2 regions of the Ureibacillus sp. GCM10028918 genome follow, and region 1 is predicted to be linked to the other one. Evidence: riboswitches for the same ligand, from Rfam matches in the RefSeq annotation. Region 1 holds a riboswitch; the other holds the start of a gene.

Region 1 (11,517 bases):
ATAATTTTGCTGGAAGGTTTCATCGCTAATGCCGTTTTCATTGATCTCAATCATCGGAAATTGCCACATATCCGCCAATAACCCTGTACTTGGGCGCTTTTCAACTAAGTATCGTCCTTCCTGGTCAACTGCTACGAAAACATTAAATTTTACTTTTTTTGTTTTTACTTTTTTCGATTTAATGGGCAATTGATCTGCATTTCCTTCATTAAAAGCAGTGCAATAATCTCTTACTGGGCACAGTAAACACTTTGGAGATGTTGGTGTACATATCATCGAACCCAAATCCATCAATGCTTGATTGAAATCGCCTGGATATTGTTCATCAATTAACATCTCCACTGCTTCTTCAAATACTTTTCTAGTTTTAGGCAAGGCAATATCCTCTTCAATATGCAATACCCGACTTAGTACACGCATAACATTACCGTCTACGGCATGCTCCGCCTTTTGATAGGCAATGCTTAAAATTGCACCTGCCGTATATGGTCCTACCCCTTTTAGCTTCGAGATGTCATGGCGATTATCAGGGACTATCGAGTTATATCTTTCCACGACTTCCTTCACACCTGCTTGTAAATTTCTTGCGCGGGAATAATAACCAAGACCTTCCCACATTTTTAATAATTCCTCCTGAGGTGCATAGGCAAGATCTTGTATAGTTGGATACTTCTCTAAAAAGCGATTGTAGTAAGGAATTACTGTATCGACTCTTGTTTGTTGGAGCATTACCTCTGAAACCCATATTTTATAAGGATCGGATGTGTGTCTCCATGGCAAATCACGTTTCTCATTGTTGAACCATTCCACTAAATGGTGTCGAAATTCTTTTTTATATTGATATTTCATTCTATCCTCCGATAAAATTCGATTTTAAATTATAAAATTCGGGTATATTAGTATTATCAAGTTAATGATATTGGGTATTCAATTTAAATAAACCTGGCAAATTTATGGCCAAATCCTCCAAATACGAGGAGTTGATAATTTTGGATTCGGGCACTCATCTAGTCATGGGCGTTGCTTTGGGCGGGTTAGCTTTAGCAGACCCAGTTGTAGCGAATAATACGATGGGATTCGCTGCCGTCATGGCAGGTACGATTATTGGTTCACAGGCGCCAGATATTGATACAGTATTAAAATTGCGAAATAATGCCGTTTATATTCGCCATCATCGCGGAATTACACATTCTATTCCAGCTGTCATTTTATGGCCTATAGCGATTACTGCCATATTAAGCTTCATATTCCAGGATGCGAACATCTTACACCTATGGCTCTGGACTTTCCTTGCCGTCTTTCTACATGTATTTGTAGATATTTTCAATGCCTATGGTACACAAGCCCTCAGACCATTTTCAAAGAAATGGGTGGCACTCGGTGTAATTAATACGTTTGACCCCATCATTTTCGGAATCCATTGTATTGGAATTTTACTTTGGGCATTTGGCTTCAATCCAGTAACAACATTCTCTTTCATGTATTTAATCATCTTTGGCTATTACATTTTACGTTTTGTATTGCAGGGGGCAGTAAAAAAAGCAGTTCATCATGCTATTCAAGACGAAGACTATGTAATCGTTGCACCAACAATGCGTTTTTTCAATTGGCGTGTTGCAGCTAAATCAAAAACCCATTATTACGTTGGTCGTGCATACGGTAGAACCATCAACATCTATGACAAATTTGAAATTCATCCGCTTCCTAATACACCACTTGTTGAAAAAGCACTCAAAGATTCAAATTTAAGTGCATTCCTATCATTCTCTCCACTATATCGATGGGAAATTTCAGAGCTTGAGAGCGGGTTAACTGAAGTTCGATTAATTGATCTAAGATATCGTAGTAATGATCATTATCCATTTGTTGCAGTAGCTCATCTTGATGAAGAACTTAACATTGTCAATTCTTACACTGGCTGGATCTTTAGCGAAGACAAACTACAACAAAAGCTCCAAATCGGCGCAAGTGACTAAAAGAAAAGCGGAAGGTGCTCGTTCAGCTCCGACAACAACTGGAAGAATCGATAAAAGGACGCTTTTGGTCCTTGCAGACGATTCTAGTTGCGCGAGGAGCTAGCACCTGCAGCTAGACAACGAAAAGCGGAAGGTGCTCGTTCAGCTAGCACCTTCAGCCACACTTTTTTTAAATTTATAAGGAGTTGTTCCATTTAGGAACAACTCCTCTTCTATTATATAGAGTGCGTCTATTGAAGCGTATCATCATTCTCTTCTAAAAGATGTGCATACTTTGGGTTTCTTCCGGCAAATTCATGTATTTTATCGCCATAACTTGTAATCCATTGCTGAATAATTTTTTCTGTATATTCTGCTCCTCGATAATCATAGCCTGCTTTAGCATAAGTAGATTCAAAATCGGACCACAACAACTCTATCCAAGTACGTGCCTTATGGACAGAAAGATTCGGATTTTTCTCAGCAAGAATCTGAGTTAATTGTTCTATTGAATGATTCGCGTTCATGTTATTTCCCTGCCTTCATTGGTAAAAGAATTGAAATCGGCAATGCTTCTTCAAAACGATTACCGCCTAATCGATAGCCCCAAGCAAAGCGGCCTTTCAGATATTCTACTTTAAAAAACTCCCCTGGCGCACCATCAATACGATACATTTCACCCTTAATGATTGTATTTGGATCAATCAGATAGGCTGCAGCCATAGTTGCTTTTCTTTCATAAACTGCATATTCATTTACGATGCCCAGCTGTTCTGCTTTTCTCGCTTTTTCTTTAAGCTTCGCAATTTCGTCTCTTAGTTCGTGTTCAGTCATTTCCGCGTAGCTTTTTTCAGTCATTATTTTCCGTCTCCTTTTCATCTAAAAAGCGGTCGATTACTTCTATTGGAAAACCTTTTTGATATAAGGCTTGTTTTGTTTTCATTCGAAGGTCATTCCCTGTAAGCTTTGAAGCATGTTTTTTCCAAAGCTTATCCCCTTGAATTTCAATCATTTCATACCAATCATCATCTTCTCGCTCCAACTTAATTTGGTCAAGTATTTCGTTTGCAATCGAAAAAGAATATCCTTTTCTAAGTAAGACATCCTGGATTTTTTGCTTTATTTGTATGGGGGTTTTATTTTGGTTTGCCCGTATCGCCTTTTGTGCGAGTTCCATTGCTATAGACAGCTGCTCTTTATGTGTAAATGAATTGAGTACTTTGTTTTGTGTATCTTTATTGATTCCCTTTTTAATTAAATCTTGCTTGATGGCTCTTGGCCCTTTTTTGGCGGTCTTCTTCTTTGTTTCCAAAAGTGCCTTTGAATAGGTTTCATCATTTAAAAAACCTAGCTTTTCCAGTTTTCTAATTGCCTCTAATACGACGGATTCGCCAAAACCTGCATCAAGCAGTTTTTTTTTCACTTCGAATTCACTACGCATTTGGTAGCTTAAAAAGTTCAATGCTCGATTAAATGCTTTTGAAATTTCATCTTCATAGGTAATTTCATCAATATCAAATTGTTCGAGTACTTTTCCTTTCGTTAAGCCAAACTTAATAAGTGTTGATTCATCTACTGCAAATGCATATGTATCATTCAAATATATATTATAACGCTCTGGATTGTTTTTTTGTCGTCCTATTTTAGAAATGACTTGCATACAAACACTCCTTCTAAAGCTAGTATACATGTTTTTTTCGTATGTTTCATTTGAGAAAATTTTAGATATTAATCGTTATACTATATCAACCGAAAATATTATTTTTTAGCATAAAGAAACTGATTTCGCACAATATAAGCATAAAGGAGGCTAAAATTCTTTATGTGGAAACATCACATTTTGGGTTTAACTTTGTGCTCAATTGTTTTTGCTATAGTTTTTATTTTGGTTAAACCAGATGTTGCAAATGCGAACGCGTATCATTGGGGCTTCACTAAATCCAAGGATGGAATGCCTGCAGATGCTGGAGCTCAATTCGAGACAATATTAAAAGAAAACGGTGCTTTTTATAGAGGAGATCCTAATAAAAAAATGATCTATTTAACCTTTGATAGCGGTTTTGAAAATGGATATACAGATTCTATATTAGACACTTTAAAGAAAGAAGAAGTACCAGCGGCCTTTTTCCTGGCTGGTCATTATTTGGAAAGTGCAGATGACTTAGTAAAGAGAATGATCGACGATGGCCATATAATTGGCAACCACTCTTATGGTCACCCCGATATGTCAAAACTGTCGGAAGAAGGCATGTTGAAAGAATGGCACAAATTCGATAAAACCCTAGAAGAAAAAACCGGATTAAAACGTACATATTACGTTCGTCCTCCCAAAGGGATTTTTAGCGAAAAAATGCTGCAACTGGGTAATGAATATGGCTATACCCATATTTTCTGGGATACTGCTTTTGTTGATTGGCATGCAGACGCAAAAGTTGGATGGCAATATGCATATGATGAATTAATGAATCAATTGCATCCAGGTGCACTGATTCTCATGCATACGGTTGCCGAGCATAATGCTGATGCACTTCCGAGGTTTATAAAAGCTGCCAAAAAAGAAGGGTACACATTTGGTTCGTTAGATGATCTAGTGATGGAACAAATGCTGAATTAAGTAAAGGGATTCTCGTTTCGAGAATCCCTTTGTTGTTATTTGAACATTTTTTTCAGGTTGGCCATTTCGATTGCAGATACTGCAGAATCATAACCTTTGTTACCCGCTTTTGTCCCCGCTCTTTCAATCGCTTGTTCGATGTTTTCTGTTGTTACGATTCCGAAGATTACCGGTACATTCGAATTTAAGGATACACTTGCTATCCCTTTTGCCGCTTCATTATTTACATAGTCATAATGAGTTGTTGCACCGCGAATGACAGTACCTAATCCGATAACAGCATCGTATTCACCAGTTTCCACCATTTGTTTTGCGATAAATGGCACTTCGAAAGCTCCGGGCACCCAAGCTAAATCAATGTTTTCTTCGTTAACACCGTGTCTTTTTAGACCATCTAGAGCTCCATCAACTAATTTTGAAGTGATAAAGTCATTAAATCGTCCCACTACAATTCCTATTTTTAAATCTGTCCCGATTAAATTTGCTTCAAATAATTTTCCCATTTTACAAACTCCTCCTAAGTAATACTTCTCTTTTTATTCACCTATTAGAATATTTCGATCTTGTTTTTCAAAGTAGCTGACCAAATCTTCGATGGATATGATTTTTAATTCGTGTTGAGCAGCAAAATTCATCAAACCGTCTAAACGTAGCATGTTCCCGTCATCGCCCATGATTTCACATATTACTCCAGCAGGATAACTACCACAAGCTTTTGCTAAATCAACTGCTGCTTCGGTATGGCCCCTTCTTTCCAGTACTCCATTTGCTTTTGCTATTAATGGGAATACATGACCAGGTCTTCTAAAATGATTCGCTGCACTATTTTCATTGATCATTTGAAGAATGGTAAAAGAACGTTCGTATGCACTGATGCCAGTTGTTGTATCAATATGATCTACACTTACTGTAAATGCAGTTTGATGATTATCCGTATTGTGTTCCACCATTGAAGGCAATTCTAACTTTTTTGCAAGTCCCTCTTCTATGGGTGTACAAATTAACCCACGTCCAAATGTAGCCATAAAGTTAATATTTTCGGGAGTTGCAAATTCCGCTAGAACTACTAAATCCCCTTCATTTTCACGATTTTCATCATCCACTACAATGACGATTTTTCCTGATTTTAAGTCGAGTAAAGCTTCTTCGATTGTATTTAGCATCTTGAACCACCACCTTTTTAGAATCCATTCTGTCTTAAAAAATCCATTGTTAAATTTGAACTTTGTTCAGTCTTATTTAAATGATGCAAAACATACTTTCCAAGCATGTCTGTTTCAATATTGACCATCTCTCCAACACCTTTTCGACCTAAAATTGTCTCTGTGAAAGTATGAGGTATGAGTGAAACCGTGATACTGCTATCTGTTACTTGAAAAATCGTAAGACTAGTTCCATCAATTGTAATTGAGCCCTTTAGAATGCAATTAGTTAAAAGCTGTTTTGCTAATTCAATTTCGATATAAACAGCATTGGAAACAGGTCTCTTACTTTTGATGGTTCCTACTCCATCCACATGGCCTGAAACAAGATGTCCTCCAAATCTGCCATTTGCACTCATTGCTCTCTCCAAATTAACAAAGTCACCCAATTTAAGCGTATGGATCGTTGTTGCCTTGACCGTTTCCGGCATGACATCCACTGTTATTTCTTCTTTGTTAAAACTGGTGATTGTTAGACATACACCATTTACCGCAATGCTATCGCCTAAATGTGCATCTGAAACAATTTTTGACGTTGCAATCGTTAGCTCCATGCTATTCACATCTTTTTTAATGCCCGTCACTTTTCCTTGATCTTCAATAATGCCCGTAAACATCTACTCACCTCTTTCAAACTGGAAAAATAAAAACTCCTTAGCATCCTAAGGAGTTTGGGAGTATTCATGGCATAGTTAAATAAACTCTTTGAAAGTACCATTTTCAAAAAGTGCCATAATTTATCCTTCTCCCATCCAGACTATACTGTCGGCTTTGGACTCTCACCAAATCCTGCTCAAAAGAGCTCACGGGCTTAGAAGATCTACTTCATCACCGTCGATTGGGAATTTCACCCGACCCCGAAGGACATTATTTACTTAAGCATTTTAAATTAAATAAAAAATCCCGTCATTTTGGTTGACGGGATTAGAAAGCACATGAAAAAGATTATAGGAAAATAGACCAATCAAAATTAAAATTTTTATGGTTTTTCTATAATAATGCTCCTTCTCCCATCCAGACTATACTGTCGGCTTTGGATTCACACCAAAATCCTGCTCATAAGAGCTCACGGGCTTAGAAGTTTTACTTCATCACCGTCGATTGGGAATTTCACCCGACCCCGAAGGAATTATTTATTTAATTTGTAACAACGATATCACGAATCCAAAATTTTATCCACTCTACAATATCGCGGACAATTTTTGAGTTCCTTATATCACTTGGCACTATATGAAATATTTATCCATTGGCTTTAGATTTCTCCTTCGCTATAATGGTTAGATGAACTTATTAAAGGACGTGAACGCTTTTGAGCGATAAAGTAATGATGGAAATCGGACAAAAATTTCCTTTAACCATAAAAAGATTAGGAATTAATGGCGAAGGAGTTGGCTTTTATAAACGCAATGTCGTGTTTGTAAAAGGTGCACTGCCAGGCGAAGAAGTAACCGTAAAAGTGTCAAAGGTGCAACGCAATTTTGCCGAAGCTGATATTTTAAATGTTCGGAAAGCTTCAAAAGAGCGACAAGAACCAAGCTGCCCTGTTTATAACGAATGTGGCGGCTGTCAGCTACAGCATCTAACATATGATGGGCAACTAAAAGAAAAACGCGATATGGTCGTACAATCACTAGAAAAGTACGTAAAATCCGTAGCAGAAACGACTGACATTCGACCAACAATTGGAATGGACAATCCTTGGCATTATCGAAACAAAAGCTCCTTCCAAGTACGTAAAGAAGGTAAACGTGTTTATGCAGGACTTTATGCAGAAGGAACAAACAAACTGTTGAATATCAATGACTGTGCTGTTCAGCATCCTTTAACATCGAAAATAACTGTAGCAACACGAAAAATATTGCAAAAACTAAATATCTCCATTTATGATGGAAAAACTTTAGACGGATTAGTAAGAACAATCGTTGTTCGTACTGCTATCCACACTAACGAAACACAAGTATGTTTAGTTACGACAAGAAAAGATATACCGCATAAAGATGAACTAATCGAGCGTATGCTAAAAATCGATCCAAGTATTGTTTCTATTACACAGAATATTAATCGTGAGAAAACATCACTTATTTTTGGTGATGAAACAATTACTCTTTCTGGAAAAGAAACAATTCACGAAAATCTTGGTGAACTAGCATTTGATTTATCTTCTCGTGCTTTCTTCCAGCTAAACCCGGAGCAAACTGTACATTTATATGATGAAATCAAAAAAGCTGCACAGTTAACTGGTAAAGAAAAAGTAGTAGACGCTTATTGTGGTGTAGGAACAATCGGTTTATGGTTGGCACATCAGGCAAAAGAAGTACGTGGTATGGATGTAGTTCCTGAAAGTGTTGATGACGCTAAGAAAAATGCACGCAATCATGGATTTAAGCATGCACGTTATTATACTGGAACAGCAGAAGAGTGGTTAGCAAAATGGAAACATGAAGGATTTATTCCCGATGTTGTAACGGTAGATCCTCCGCGTACAGGACTTGCTCCAAGCTTTATCAAAACAGTAATGAAAATCAAACCTAAACGTTTTGTCTATACCTCTTGTAACCCTTCTACCTTCGCAAAAGACTTACAAGAACTAACGAAAATTTATAATGTGGACTATGTCCAACCTGTTGATATGTTCCCTCAAACAGCACGAGTTGAAATTGTAGCGAAATTAACTCTGAAGAATAAATAATGAACAAAAAGGAACCGTCTTATTTGTAATTGAGGCGGTTCCTTTACTTTTGTGTATGTTAATAAAAAAGCGGAGTAATTAATAATTGTAAAGAAATATGTGTGAACATATGGGCTATTACCGCATACTCGAATCCCTTTTTCCAATAAAGATAACCAAAGAATATGCCACCGATTCCATTAAGTAAAAAACAGCGCACAATTAATAAAGGTGTTAGTTCCCCAAACATCATTTTCGTAGCAGGTAAATGACCCGCTGCAAACATGAAGGAAGCAATCATAAGAGCAATCCAATAATAAATATCCGGCAATCTTTTTTTATTGCGTTTAAAGAGCTTCATCATAATCCATACGAGCATGCTCATGAAGAATAATCTCAGCATGATTTCCTCAAATACGCCGCCATAGAAAATCCCTGCTAGTAAACCCATTAAAGAAAATCCAGTTTGGAGCTCACCAAGGATTTCTATTTTGTTTTGGAAGTAAAATCGGTCCATCACGACTAAAACAAACGCCGCAATTAATCCCAATAAAACTGATAGTAAAACAATTCTAGCCTCTACCTTGATCTTTTCTTTTTGAAAAAATGCGTCCAGGAGTTTTAACGAAAAGCCTGTTTTTCTAGCCAGTTTAATCCCTATAAAGGATAAGACAAATGCAATAACCGATATTTGTACTGAACTTGCTACTAATAATAAGGAATAAGGTATAGGCATAGTCTCCAGCAATCTCTCGTATTCTTGTGGCAATGTGTCTTGCAAGATTTCTATTTGGTAAGGTAATACAAATAACCCGCCAATCAAACAGATGACCGCCAAAAACAGCGATATTTTTAAATCAACCTTTTTCATTTACCACACCCCTTTTCTCACGTACAACACTATAAAAAAGAGATAAATAAAATAACTATCAATGGTAAAAAAACAATAATATATCCGAGCGGATTGGCGAAGTTGAGGGTCCAGCCCACACCAAATCGCTTTTCAACGAAGATAGAAGGGTCATTTTTGTTAAAATAGAACATTCCACCCCTCCAGTATTGATCTTCATTATGATCCATAATCCGAGCTTCAACTGCAGTCTCCACTTCTTTATCCGAACGTCCTACTTTGATTGCAAAGATTAGGGTTCCTATCAATACTAATAGCAAGAAACCAAATGGAATAAAAATCTTCACAGTTCCTTCTCCGATTTCTGGGTGAATCATCATTAATTGGAAATAGCTCATTAACATCGTAATGCCCAATAGGACAATATATAATAACCAACTTGAATATTTTCTTAGAGATAATTGTCTATTACGAGACGATTGCAGTGAAGTTGCACTAAGCTTTATGCCTGATTTTTTAGTTGCTATGTGGATGCCTAAAAACATTAGCTGCATCGTCAATAACACCAGTGACAACTGCATTACTGAAAGTGGCGTTTTGTCTGTAAATGCATCCGCTTCTCCACCTGGCCCCCAGTGTGTCGGAATTCGATCAGGCAAAATGCCATAGTTCATGAATGTGTAGATCATCAATCCAATAGTCGAAAGTATTGGTAATAGATAAACATACCAAGATAACATCTCATCCTGTTTACGAACCGATAAATCGGTAACTTTCATCGGTTTTAAATTCTCCAACCATTTATTTTGCTGTTTTAGCTGTTTCGTTTTCCCGTGATAATATAGATAGAAGGATAAACTTATAAAAATTAGTGAAAATTCGATAATCGCACCGGCTAGCGCAATTTGGTTATCCGGTCGTTCATTACTCAATATCCAAGCAATATAAGATCCTAAAATGATAATTGATAAAAATGCCACACTCATTGAGTAGTGTTTTCTATATTTCTTAATCGTTTTGTCCGCAATATATTGCTCTGGTATCGAGACACCGAACGCGACAGTTCGGTTAACTAGATAAGGGATCAATGTCTGAATAACTGCAATAAATAACGTAATGATGAAAAAAATTAAAAAAGACATGCCAATTCCTCCTTTACCTTTCTTTCATTTCTTCTAATATTGTGCTGACAAGTTCTTGCACTTCCTTTTTATTCACACCCAACACTAAAGCTTCAGCTATAACTGGTTTTAGTTCAGTAATAATTTGTTGCATTTTTTCTTCGGTTATCTGCTCCATTGGTGAAATAATGGCACCGGATTTAGGGATAATACTGATAATTCCTTTTTTCTCCAGCTCATGATAGCTTTTATTGACTGTGTGCATATTCACACCAAGATCGGCGGCAAACGCCCTTACTGATGGCAATGAATCGCCTGGAACAATCTCTCCTCGTGCAATACCTTCTATTATTTGGTTTGTAAGTTGTGTATAGATTGGTATATCTGATTCCGCTTCAATTCGGATAATCACTTTATCCCCTCCAATCTGTTATATGTTCATTATAACAAAACTGTTCTACAATCAATATAACACAACTGTTCTATAATTCATAGAACAAATTAAAATTTATTGCTTACAAATAAAAAAGGAGGAGAGCTTAAAAGCCCCTCCTCCGATTTACTATATTAACTTGAAATATTTCTAACTAACGTACTCCTCCAAGTTATTTATATGTTCTCGTGCTTGCAACGGCTTTCTCCCAGCCATCAACTAGTTCCTGTCTCTTCTTTTCTTCCATTTTAGGTTTATAGGATTGATCTATCGCCCATTGGGATGCAATTTCATCCTGATTTTCCCAGAATCCAACAGCTAATCCCGCTAAATATGCAGCACCAAGCGCAGTTGTTTCATTCACCTTTGGTACTTCTACTGGAACATTTAAAATGTCACTTTGGAATTCCATTAAGAAGCTATTCTTCACAGCTCCCCCATCCGCACGTAAAGTTTTTAAGGAAATACCAGAATCCTTTTCCATCGCATCCAGCACAGCTTTTGTTTGATAAGCCAGTGATTCCACCGTAGCACGGACAAAGTGATCTTTTGTCGTTCCTCGAGTTAACCCAAATATCGCTCCCCTAGCTTCACTATCCCAATAAGGTGTTCCTAATCCAACGAAGGCCGGAACAACATAAACTCCATCTGTTGAGTCAACATTTCTGCAATAC
Region 2 (11,517 bases), on a different contig from region 1:
AAAGAAATGCCGGCTATGTCCAATCAGTATGCTCTTTATAAAGAGCAGGGCGTTGAAGTACTAACAGTTAACATTGCTCAAACAGAATTTGAAGTAAAAAAGTTCATTGAAAGCTTAAATGTTGATTTTCCTGTAGCTATTGATAAAACAAAAGCTGTTATGACGGCTTATAATGTTGATTTGTTGCCAGCGACAATCTTGATTAATCCTGAAGGTGAAGTTGAAAAAGTAATTACAGGTGAAATGAACGAAACGCAAATCGCCTCATATATGGAATCAATCAAACCGGAACAGGAGTAATTTATATGGAAAAAATTATTTGTGTTTGTGGTCATGAAAATCCAGTAGGTACCAAACTTTGCGGGAAGTGTGGTCGACCACTAACAGACGAAGCTAAGATGAGCAAAATCGTTGATATGAAATATGACGGTGCTGCGATTCGTTCAAAAACTCGCAATAAATCAATTATTGATAAGATATGGAACTTCTTTTCAAGTGTAAAAGTAGGAATTGCCTTAATTATCATTAATCTTGTTGCATCATCTATCGGAACCATTTTCCCGCAAGAGTTTTATATCAGTGTTTCGACAGAACCTGAAAAAGCTGCTTATTATGAAAAAACATACGGCTCTTTAGGAAAACTATATTATGAACTTGGCCTTTCCGATATATATAGTTCATGGTGGTTCCAAATATTAGTGGGGATGCTTGCGATTTCAATTATTGTTGCAAGTATTGACCGTGGAATTCCGTTGCACCGTTCTCTAAAAAATCAGCGTGTGAAGCGACATGAAAGCTTTATGAAGCGTCAGCGCATTATATCTGAGGGACCGATCACAGAGGGCGATTCAGCGAACACATTAAACTTAATTGAAGAAAAAATGAAGAAGCTAAAATATAAGGTTCGACGGGATGGAAATGCTCTCCTTGCTGAACGTGGCCGATTCTCACGTTATGGTCCATACATAAACCACGTTGGTTTAATTATCTTCCTAGCTGCCGTAATGCTTCGACTCCTTCCTGGGTTCTATGTAGACGAATCTATGTGGGTTCGTGAAGGTGAGATTCGTGCAGTTCCTGGTATGGAAGGTTATTTTATAGAAAATGAAAAATTCATTTTAGAAATGCATGATAATCAAAAGACTGAAAACCAAGAGCTGCAGGGAGTAAACGTTGTTGCTAAAAACTATCAAACTAACGCTAAATTATATAAACAAGCTGATGATGCAGTACCAGGTAAAGCAGATGATTTAGAATTAGTGAAAGAGTATTCAATACGAGTAAATCATCCATTACAACATAATGGCTATTCATTCTATCAAATGGATTTCCGTTTAAATGAAATTAAAGCAATGAACTTCGAACTGACAAACAAGGAAACAGGTGAAGCCTTAGGGGCAGTGAACGTTGACTTAACAAATCCTCAAGATGAGTATGTCATTGACGATCAAACGAAAGTTCAATTGCTAGGTTACTATCCTGACTTCTCTGGATTTGAGGATGGTGAGCCGCAAACAGCAACACCAACACCAAACAATCCAGCATTTATCTTTAAAATGACGACAGCGGAAAAACCAGAGGGCGAAGTAAGCTTTGTGGCTATCCAGCAAACGATTGAACCAAATGGTGATAATGCATACAAAATGGAATTCCAGAGTGTTGAAACAAGAAATATGACTGGATTAACAGTTCATAAAGACAGTTCCATACCATTCCTTGCAATTGGTGGAGCAATCTTCATGATTGGAGTAGCAATTGGTTCTTATTGGAATCATCGTCGTCTATGGGTAGAACAATTAGAAGATGGGTCGATTCGTCTTGCTGCGCATACAAACAAAAATTGGTTTGGTATCAAGAAAGATATAGACGGAGTGGTTGAATTCGCACATCTTCCACAATATATTGATCAGTCTGAAGATGATGAGAGAGAAAAGGAAAAGGAAGGTGACAGCACCTTATGAGTTTAATTAGTTTAAGTGGCAACTTACTGTTTGTAGCATTTATTGCCTACTTGGTTGGGACATTACTATTTGGTGGTGCAATTAAAGGTACTAAGCCAGATGGAGCAGAAAAGCGTGCTGACAAATGGGGGAAATTAGCCTTAATTGTTACGATTATTGGATTCTTAGCTCATTTAGGCTATTTTATCACCCGCTGGATTTATAAAGGACATGCTCCTGTAAGTAATATGTTTGAATTTACTACTGCATTCGGTATGTTCATCATTGCTGCGTTTATTTTAATTTACTATATGTATCGTTTAACAGCACTTGGTCTAGTTGCACTACCGGTTGCTTTATTAATCATCGGTTATGCCGCGATGTTCCCAAATAGTGTGGATCCACTAGTTCCATCACTTCAAAGCTATTGGTTGACAATCCACGTTATTACAGCTGCTATGGGACAATCTATTTTAGCAATTAGTGCTGTAGCGGGATTATTATATTTATTAAAATCCATTGATCCTAAAATAAACTCTAAAAGTCGTTTTTGGATGGAAGCAGTACTCTACTTTGGTGTCTTGGTAGTAGGATTTATTCTTGCAACGGTCATCTTTAAAGGTATTGGGTATGAAGCGAGCTTTACTTATATTGATACGCAAGATGCTGAACAAGAAATAACTTATAGTATGCCAGCTATCTTCGGTATGAATGACTATACACTGCTAACTGAAAATAGTATGGAACCATTGGTTGAAATGCCGGCCGTGATTAATGCCCAAAAGTTAACAACAGTGTTCTGGTCATTTGTCATTGGTACTGCCATCTATCTATTAGTTCGATTAATCACTCGCAGAAGTATTTTGAGCATGCTACATCCTTTGGTACAAAAAGTTAACTTAAACATATTAGATGAAGTTGGATATCGTTCTGTTTTAATCGGGTTCCCTGTATTTACATTGGGGGCACTTGTATTCGCGATGATTTGGGCACAGGAAGCATGGGGCCGTTATTGGGGCTGGGATCCAAAAGAGGTTTGGGCGCTGATCACATGGTTGTTCTATGCTGCATACCTACATTTACGTTTATCAAAAGGGTGGGAAGGGAAAAAATCTGCATGGCTTGCCGTAGTAGGCTTTGCGATTATTCTGTTTAACCTAATTGTCGTAAACTTGGTAATTGCTGGCTTACACTCTTATGCTGCATAAAGGAATTGACAAAGTTCTTCTCATTATTGGGAAGAACTTTCCTTTTTAGAAAGAATATTAACTAACATCATTATTCTGCCTTTATTGCTATAACCTTGGCGTCTAGCCAAGTTTTCTAATATATCCTTTAAATTTATTACATGAAATTGTACAATAGGAAAGAGAAAGAATGAGAGGGGTAAAACCTATGTCTGAAAATATTTCTGTATTAGTAGTAGATGATGAAGACCGTATTCGCCGCTTATTAAAAATGTACCTTGAACGTGAAGGTTATGAAGTAGATGAAGCTGAAAATGGTGAAATGGCCCTTGCTATGGCGTTAGAGAAAGATTACCATTGTATTCTTTTAGATATAATGATGCCAGAAAAAGATGGCCTGCAAGTTTGTGAAGAACTTCGTGAAAACAAAACAACACCAATCATCTTATTAACTGCGAAGGGTGAGGAAGCAAACCGTGTACAAGGGTTTGAACTTGGTGCGGATGATTATATAGTGAAACCATTCAGTCCTCGAGAAGTTATTCTGCGAGTGAAAGCCATTTTACGCCGTTCTTCAGCATTTTCACCCGTTTCAAGTCCGTCTACTTCAAAAGATCTAGTGGTATTCCCACATTTAACAATTGACCATGATGCACACAGAGTATCTGCAGACGGAACAGAAGTGAACTTAACGCCAAAAGAATATGAGTTATTATATTTCTTAGCCAAAGCTCCAGACAAAGTATTTGATCGTGAGCAACTATTAAAAGAAGTATGGCATTACGATTTCTTCGGAGATTTACGTACAGTTGATACACACGTCAAGAGATTGCGCGAAAAGCTAAATCGTGTATCAGAAGATGCAGCAAGTATGATTGTTACTGTTTGGGGCGTAGGTTACAAATTTGAGGTTGTGAATGAATAGGATAATAAGCAGTATTGTCGGGAAGCTATGGTTAACCATATTGCTTCTCGTTTCGTTTGTATTATTCGTCTTTACTGTATTGATGCTGGAGTTTCTGGAAGATTACCACCAAGAACAAGCAGATATTTCCTTAAGGCAAACTGCCTCAACAATTGCCAGTATCGTTGATAATTACGACTTGGAACAGTTAACCGATGAAATTATTAATGAAATGATTACGGAAGATACGAATGCTTTTATCGTTTCACAGGAGAGAGACGTCGTATCTGCCTTTCAAACCGGTTTAAATAGTACAGAGATTCAAAATAATATATTAAAGAATAAAAATTTCAATGAAATTTTCGAATCTACGGAACCGATTTTGGATCGCATGATTTTACCGTCACAGTTGGAAGAAGGTAAAATGGAAACTTATATTGTATTAAGCTATCCTTTAAAAAGCGATGATAAAGTACATGGTGCAATCTTTATCTACCAAAATCCAAGTGCGCTCCATCAAACATCTCAAGAAACAACAAAAATTGTCTTTCTTTCAGCTTTTATCGCGTTTGTATTAACAACATTTTTTGCCTTTTTCCTTTCTTCACGCATCACATGGCCACTTCGAAAAATGCGTGAGCATGCCTTTGAACTGGCGAAAGGAAAATTCGATGAAACCCTGCCTACAACACAAAATGATGAAATTGGGCAATTAGCCGTTGCTTTTAACCAAATGGGACGTCAATTAAAGCATCATTTGGAAGTAATCAATCAAGAAAAAGAGCAATTAGCTAGTGTATTAACATCCATGACAGATAGTGTGATTACATTTAACCGTGATCGAACAATTCTCCTGAGCAATCCACCAGCGGATAAATTACTTCAAAAATGGTTTATCGGAAAAAAAGATGAAAATACTCACCCGATTCCTCAAGAAATTGTTGAAATGTTGGAGCACGTTCTAAGTTTTGAAGATAAGCTAGATGAAGACATTGAAATCGATGGTTCCTATTACCGCATTACAATTAGTCCTTTGAAAAATAGCGAACAATCAATACGAGGAGCCATTGCCGTTATTCGAGACATGACGGAGCGATTACGTTTAGAAAAGTTGCGTTCAGATTTTATCGCCAATGTATCCCATGAGCTTCGTACACCAATTGCAATGCTGCAGGGATATTCGGAAGCTTTACTGGATGATGTTGTTTCTGATGAAGAAGAACGTAATGAAATAACACGAATTATTTATGATGAATCGCAGCGAATGGGCCGACTAGTGAATGATTTACTTGATTTAGCTAGAATGGAGAATGGCCACACAACGCTTTATAAAGATGAAGTTCAAGTAGTTCCCGTGATTGAACGGATTACTCAGAAGTTCACTCAAGTGGCGAAAGAAAAAAAAGTCGAATTGCAATTTAAGACAGGTCTTGCTGAAAATGTACAAATTAGTATGGATGAGGATCGAATTGAACAAGTGCTTACGAATTTGATTGATAACGCGATACGACATACGCCTACAGAGGGTAGTGTAACCGTCTCTTTAGAACAAGAACTATCATCCTTTGCGAAAATCCAGGTAGCGGATACTGGCGAAGGAATTCCGCGCGAGGATTTACCTTATGTTTTTGAACGCTTTTATAAAGCGGACAAAGCGAGGACACGCTCTAAAGGTGGAACTGGCCTGGGACTTGCCATTGCAAAAAATATTGTGGAAGCGCACAAAGGAAATATTCGTGTGGATAGTGAAGTGGGACACGGAACAACCTTTACTTTCTATCTGCCTTTATAAAAATATTATCAGTAATCTTGCCTTATTACAGTTGCCCTTATGAGATAAGTGGAAGTTGCATTTATGCATTTAGGAAATTTAAAACCTTGCTTGGCTGTAAAGTTGGGGTATCTCTAAAGTAGTATGTGAATATGACTTTAGGGATACCCTTTTTGTATAAACTCCATTTTTTGATAATAATTTCAATTAGTACCGTCATGCTAATGCTTTTTGAAATAGTGGAAGAGGGCACAATTTTCCTGAAACTATTTTACTTCGAATACGACAAATTTTATAAGAACGGGGGTGGCATGGTGAAAGAATCCATATTCCATCGTTTGTATGATTTATACCATCAGGATGTGTTCCAATTTTTAATTTATATGGTCAAAAATCGTTCGGTTGCAGAAGATTTATCCCATGAGGTTTATGTGAGGGTATTAAAATCTTATGAGCGATTTGAAGGGAAAAGCTCTGAAAAAACATGGCTATTTGCCATTGCCAAAAATGTAGCAATAGACTATTTCAGGAAAAGTGCGGTCCGTTCCTCACATGCTTTTGATGCGTTCGATTGGGAGACGGACAATCTGGTTTCTCCTATAAAATCTCCGGATATATTAACCGAGTTGAATGATGAAATGCGTGAATTATTAGAGGCATTGGAAAAATGTACAGGGGATCAAAAAATGGTCATTATTATGCGATATTTTCAGGAATTATCGATTGCTGAAACAGCTACAATTTTAAATTGGACAGAAGGCAAGGTTAAAACAACACAGCATCGAGCCATCAATAAGCTACGTGAAATATTGGTAAATACGTCTGAAGCAAAGGAGGCAAATCACTGATGAATCATGATAAATGGGAAGATGGCAAAATAGAAGACTTACTGGGAAAAGTACCAAAGATTCATGATCAACGTTCTAAAGAAGACGTTTTTAAACGTTTAAAAGAGGACGGTCTTTTTGATGAGGAGCCTTTACGTACTAATACTAATACTAATACTAATACTAATACACAAAAACCGAAACAACGGAAAAAGTTGACTTGGGTGCCAATTGCCGTTTCAATCGCTGCTGTCTTATTACTGGCTATCCTGGTACCTTCATTTATGAATCTACCTTCTTCATCCGATTCTGCTGAGGAAAGTGCAGTTACATCTGAATCTAGTGATATGAGCGGTATGCAAAAAGAAATGAAGATTACTGAATCGACAACAGAAGAGTCGGCAATGAGTATGATGAATACGGAGGGGGGAGATCTTCGTACGGCTGCTTACCCTGAAGAGATTGAGGGGAAAACAGTGTTTAAATTAGGATTGGCTAGTGATGCTGCGGATAGCTTGCCCATCACTGTATTAATTCCAGATGACATAATTCAAAAGGATTTTGGCAATGTTACGCCAACAGGAGTGGAACTCTATAATCGTTACGCACCTCTGTTTAACGAAAGTGCAATAGGTTTTACGGAATATCATCCGTATGCCGGGACAATTACTGAATTAGGTGATGGAGTAATCCATACTTTACCACACGATCAACAATATGATATGGCATCCGGAACGCTAACAACGTATTTCGCATCATTAATTGATACTTTTAGTTATTCATATGATGAAGTTGCTTTATTAAATGAAGAAGGTTCTGCTTTTGTTTTTAGTGAAGTGGGGGAACCCAGTACGCCGATTGCTCTAAATAGCGAGACAACTCAATATAATTACTTTAGGCATACACAAAGTGACGGTACAACCTATTTGGCTCCAAATTTTAGAGAAGCCTTCTCTGCTGTAGATGAAGCAATTATTGCTATGAAAGAAGAAACGAATGATATATACAAGTCCGTCATTTTACCGGGAATAGATTATGAAGTAACGGTTGAAAATCAATTAGTGACCGTCAGATTCACTGAAGAAGTTGATCTGGATAGTTTTGATGGCGTGCAAGCGATGCAAATGATTGAGGGGATTTTGTTGACTGCAGCGAGTTTTGATATGAATGTACAATTTGAAAATGTAGTACAAACCGAATGGCAAGGGTTTGATTTTTCAACAGTACTTCCTAAGCCGATTGGAGCAAATGAAATTTCTTATTGGACAGTTTATCGATAATAGTTACCATACCGAAAAATGTCTAGTAGTTGAGTAGGATTAACTTATTTTCCATCTTTACATCATCTCAAAATCAAGATATAATGAGACTGTAACATAAAATTTAATATTGATTCATCTTCGGGGCAGGGTGAAATTCCCGATCGGCGGTAATAGAAGCTGCAATTTCTGACCATTAACTTGGAGGATTTTGCATAAAGTTTCTTCAGCCCGCGAGCTTATTATGAGCAGGATTTGGTGCGATTCCAAAGCCGACAGTATAGTCTGGATGGGAGAAGGTGAAGGTACGGTCTCTTTTCGTTATTTAAAGGAAGCTGTGCGTAAAAAAAGTATTGCAAATGCGATAATTACGTATTTACTATACTATTTTTTGAGTATCTTTTTTTAGCTTAGAATGCGATGCTCATTTAACGTGCAATTTCTCTTTTTTTCAATGTGCCTAAACTCTCCCTTATGCTAATTTGCGTAGGGGATTTTATTATGTTCATTGAAAATGAATAATTGAAAGGCTGTCCTTTCTTCTAGCTTAGTTGAATCAGCAAAGAGGAGAGATTATGATGGTAAATCAAAAGCTCAAGTTGCGTTCATTCGTCACAGTCGCAATGTTAAGTAGTATCTCATTCATACTAATGCTACTTAATTTTCCGTTGCCGTGGTTTCCGGTATTTTTACAAATTGATTTCAGTGATGTTCCTGCATTAATTGCTACAATTACAATGGGACCGGTTGCTGGTATTTTAGTAGAATTATTCAAAAACATTTTAGACTGGATTTTTTCCGGTACACCAACAGGAGTTCCGGTAGGGCATATGGCAAACTTTGCAACAGGTCTTTTATTCATTCTGCCTGTCTACTATATCTATAAAAAGTTCCCTACAATTAAAGGGTTAAGCTTTGGTCTAGTGGCTGGTACAGTAATCATGTCAGTAGGTATGAGTCTATTAAATTATGTAGCGTTTTTACCTATGTATACTTACTTCCTTGGATGGGGTAGTTTTGATATGAAAGAAACGATTGTATTAGGGATTCTGCCATTTAATATGATTAAAGGTATTATGCTCATGGTTATTGTGATTTTGCTGTTCCGTACCATGAAAGTATGGATCGAAAATCAAAGAGCACAATATTTATTATAAATAGATTTCGAAGCTGTTCATTAAGTCGACTAAAACGACTTAATGAGCGGCTTTTTTGTTGTTAAATTAGGGATAGAGTTTGTGAAAAGCAGTCTGTAGTAGTTTTGGAACCAAATTATGAGATGAATATAGAAAAAAAGGTATCGAGGTGTGTCTTGGTGCTTCGGATAGCTTGAAAATAAGAGAAAAAACATTTCTAACACCAAATGAAAGCTCCTTGTAAACTTACATATGGCAAAACAACTACTTAGAAAAATCAGTAAACTCATCGATCGGACCTTGTAAACCTTACAGTCTGTAGGTTTTCTGTTTCATCTAAAAATTAGATGAATAAAATCTAATTTTTGTATGTTATTTTTTCTAACATAGTATTGATATTATAAATAACATAGATTAGAATAAACGTATGAAAGGGAGGCGATGTGGATGAGTCGAGAGTTTCGAAGAGCAATGCCGTTACTCCCTATTAGCATGGTTATGCAATTAACGGAGTTAACTGCGAGGCAAATTCGGTATTACGAAGAACATAAGCTAATTGAACCTGCAAGATCCGAGGGTAATCGTAGAATGTTCTCACTTGACGATGTAGATGCATTATTAGAAATTCGAGAACTTCTTGACCAGGGAATTAACATGGCAGGAATAAAAAAAGTATTCGATATGAGAAAAAACAATAACAACCATGTTAAATCCTCCAATAAAATGGCAATTTCAGATTCAGAGCTTCGCGCGATATTGCGTGAAGAGATGCAGCAAGCACAAATTATGCAAAAGGCTTCATTAAGACAAGGAGATTTATCTCGCTTTTTCCAAGCGAAGGGTGAGTAAATTATATTTTGAATTTTTTAATAATTTATAATATTAGGAGAGTGGATTAATTGGTTAAGTACACAAAAGAAGACATTAAACAAATCGTTAAAGATGAGGGTGTAAAATACATTCGTCTACAATTTACCGACATCCTGGGTACTATTAAAAACGTAGAAATTCCATTAAGCCAATTAGACAAAGCATTAGATGACAAAATGATGTTCGATGGTTCATCAATTGAAGGTTTCGTACGTATTGAAGAATCTGATATGTACTTAAAGCCAGACTTAGATACATTTGTAATCTTCCCATGGACTGCTGAAAAAGGGAAAGTAGCTCGACTAATCTGTGACATTACAAATCCAGATGGCACACCATTCGCAGGAGATCCACGAGCAAACTTAAAACGCGTATTAGCTAACATGGAAGAGTTAGGCTTCACTAGCTTTAACTTAGGACCTGAGCCAGAATTCTTCTTATTTAAATTAGATGAAAAAGGCGAGCCAACATTGGAATTGAATGATGATGGTGGTTACTTCGACTTAGCGCCAACTGACCTTGGCGAAAACTGCCGTCGTGATATCGTGTTGGAACTAGAGGAAATGGGCTTTGAAATCGAAGCATCTCATCATGAGGTAGCTCCTGGTCAACACGAAATTGACTTCAAATATGCAAACGCAGTAGAAGCTTGCGACAACATTCAAACATTCAAGTTAGTTGTTAAAACAATTGCCCGTAAACATGGTTTACATGCAACATTCATGCCAAAACCATTATTTGGTGTCAACGGATCTGGAATGCACGCGAATCTTTCATTATTTAGTGGCGACAAAAACGTGTTCTTCGATGAAGATGCAGAGTTGCAATTATCAGATACTGCACGTTCGTTCATGGCTGGAATCATGAAACACGCAAAAGCATTCACAGCGGTAACCAACCCATTAGTAAACTCTTATAAACGTTTGGTACCAGGATACGAAGCGCCATGTTACATCGCTTGGTCAGCCCGCAATCGTTCACCATTAATCCGTATCCCGGCATCTCGTGGTCTATCTACACGTGTTGAATTGCGTTCAGTAGACCCAGCAGCTAACCCATACTTGGCTTTAGCCGTTCTTCTAGAAGCAGGTTTAGATGGAATCCGTAATGGTTTAACACCACCGGCACCAGTAGATCGCAATATCTATGTGATGAATTCTGCCGAGTTAAAAGAAAACGGAATTGAGAGCTTGCCAGGTTCTCTACATGAAGCTCTTTCTTACTTAGAAGAAGATGAAGTAATCAAATCAGCACTTGGAGAGCACATCTATTCTAACTTCAAAGAAGCAAAAGAAATTGAATTCGATATGTTCCGTACTGCCGTTCATCCTTGGGAACGCGATCAATATTTAAAAATGTATTAATATGATCATGCATGGAAACCGTCTCTTTCTCTGAGGCGGTTTTTTTGCATCTCCAATACAATTAAGGGAAACGTCACTTAAACTTCTCTCATTTTACAAGACTTCACTCATATACTTGTAGAAGTATAAGTTTGAAAGTAGGTGAATAGTTTGCCCTCAAAGAAAATCGTAACGATATGCATCTCATTACTCATTTTGGCAGGGGTGATTTATACAATTGCAACAAATATATATATTGTAAAAGAGAGACAAATGGTAG

Evidence for each region. Region 1 has a riboswitch for FMN ahead of ribE (riboflavin synthase). Riboswitches for the same ligand answer to the same signal wherever they lie in the genome.
Region 2: another riboswitch for FMN. It lies ahead of ACFQU5_RS04190 (ECF transporter S component); the one in region 1 lies ahead of ribE (riboflavin synthase).

Annotation. Positions count from the first base shown of each region.
Region 1 covers NZ_JBHTFK010000032.1:20,782-32,298, forward strand. The annotation lists gene mutY (A/G-specific adenine glycosylase) at 1-849, opposite strand, end outside; gene ACFQU5_RS16240 (metal-dependent hydrolase) at 990-1,976, shown strand; gene ACFQU5_RS16245 (YfhJ family protein) at 2,207-2,482, opposite strand; gene ACFQU5_RS16250 (YfhH family protein) at 2,484-2,813, opposite strand; gene recX (recombination regulator RecX) at 2,806-3,615, opposite strand; gene ACFQU5_RS16260 (polysaccharide deacetylase family protein) at 3,778-4,569, shown strand; gene ribH (6,7-dimethyl-8-ribityllumazine synthase) at 4,605-5,072, opposite strand; gene ribB (3,4-dihydroxy-2-butanone-4-phosphate synthase) at 5,106-5,732, opposite strand; gene ribE (riboflavin synthase) at 5,750-6,388, opposite strand; FMN riboswitch at 6,508-6,640, opposite strand; FMN riboswitch at 6,770-6,903, opposite strand; gene rlmD (23S rRNA (uracil(1939)-C(5))-methyltransferase RlmD) at 7,099-8,460, shown strand; gene ACFQU5_RS16285 (CPBP family glutamic-type intramembrane protease) at 8,519-9,310, opposite strand; gene ACFQU5_RS16290 (DUF1648 domain-containing protein) at 9,340-10,431, opposite strand; gene ACFQU5_RS16295 (GntR family transcriptional regulator) at 10,445-10,822, opposite strand; gene glpK (glycerol kinase GlpK) at 11,016-11,517, opposite strand, start outside.
Region 2 covers NZ_JBHTFK010000005.1:176,273-187,789, reverse strand. The annotation lists gene resA (thiol-disulfide oxidoreductase ResA) at 1-300, shown strand, start outside; gene ACFQU5_RS04220 (cytochrome c biogenesis ResB family protein) at 306-1,961, shown strand; gene ccsB (c-type cytochrome biogenesis protein CcsB) at 1,958-3,148, shown strand; gene ACFQU5_RS04210 (response regulator transcription factor) at 3,336-4,052, shown strand; gene ACFQU5_RS04205 (ATP-binding protein) at 4,045-5,823, shown strand; gene ACFQU5_RS04200 (RNA polymerase sigma factor SigX) at 6,114-6,650, shown strand; gene ACFQU5_RS04195 (hypothetical protein) at 6,650-7,909, shown strand; FMN riboswitch at 8,022-8,193, shown strand; gene ACFQU5_RS04190 (ECF transporter S component) at 8,467-9,045, shown strand; gene ACFQU5_RS04185 (MerR family transcriptional regulator) at 9,472-9,873, shown strand; gene glnA (type I glutamate--ammonia ligase) at 9,924-11,258, shown strand; gene ACFQU5_RS04175 (peroxiredoxin family protein) at 11,409-11,517, shown strand, end outside.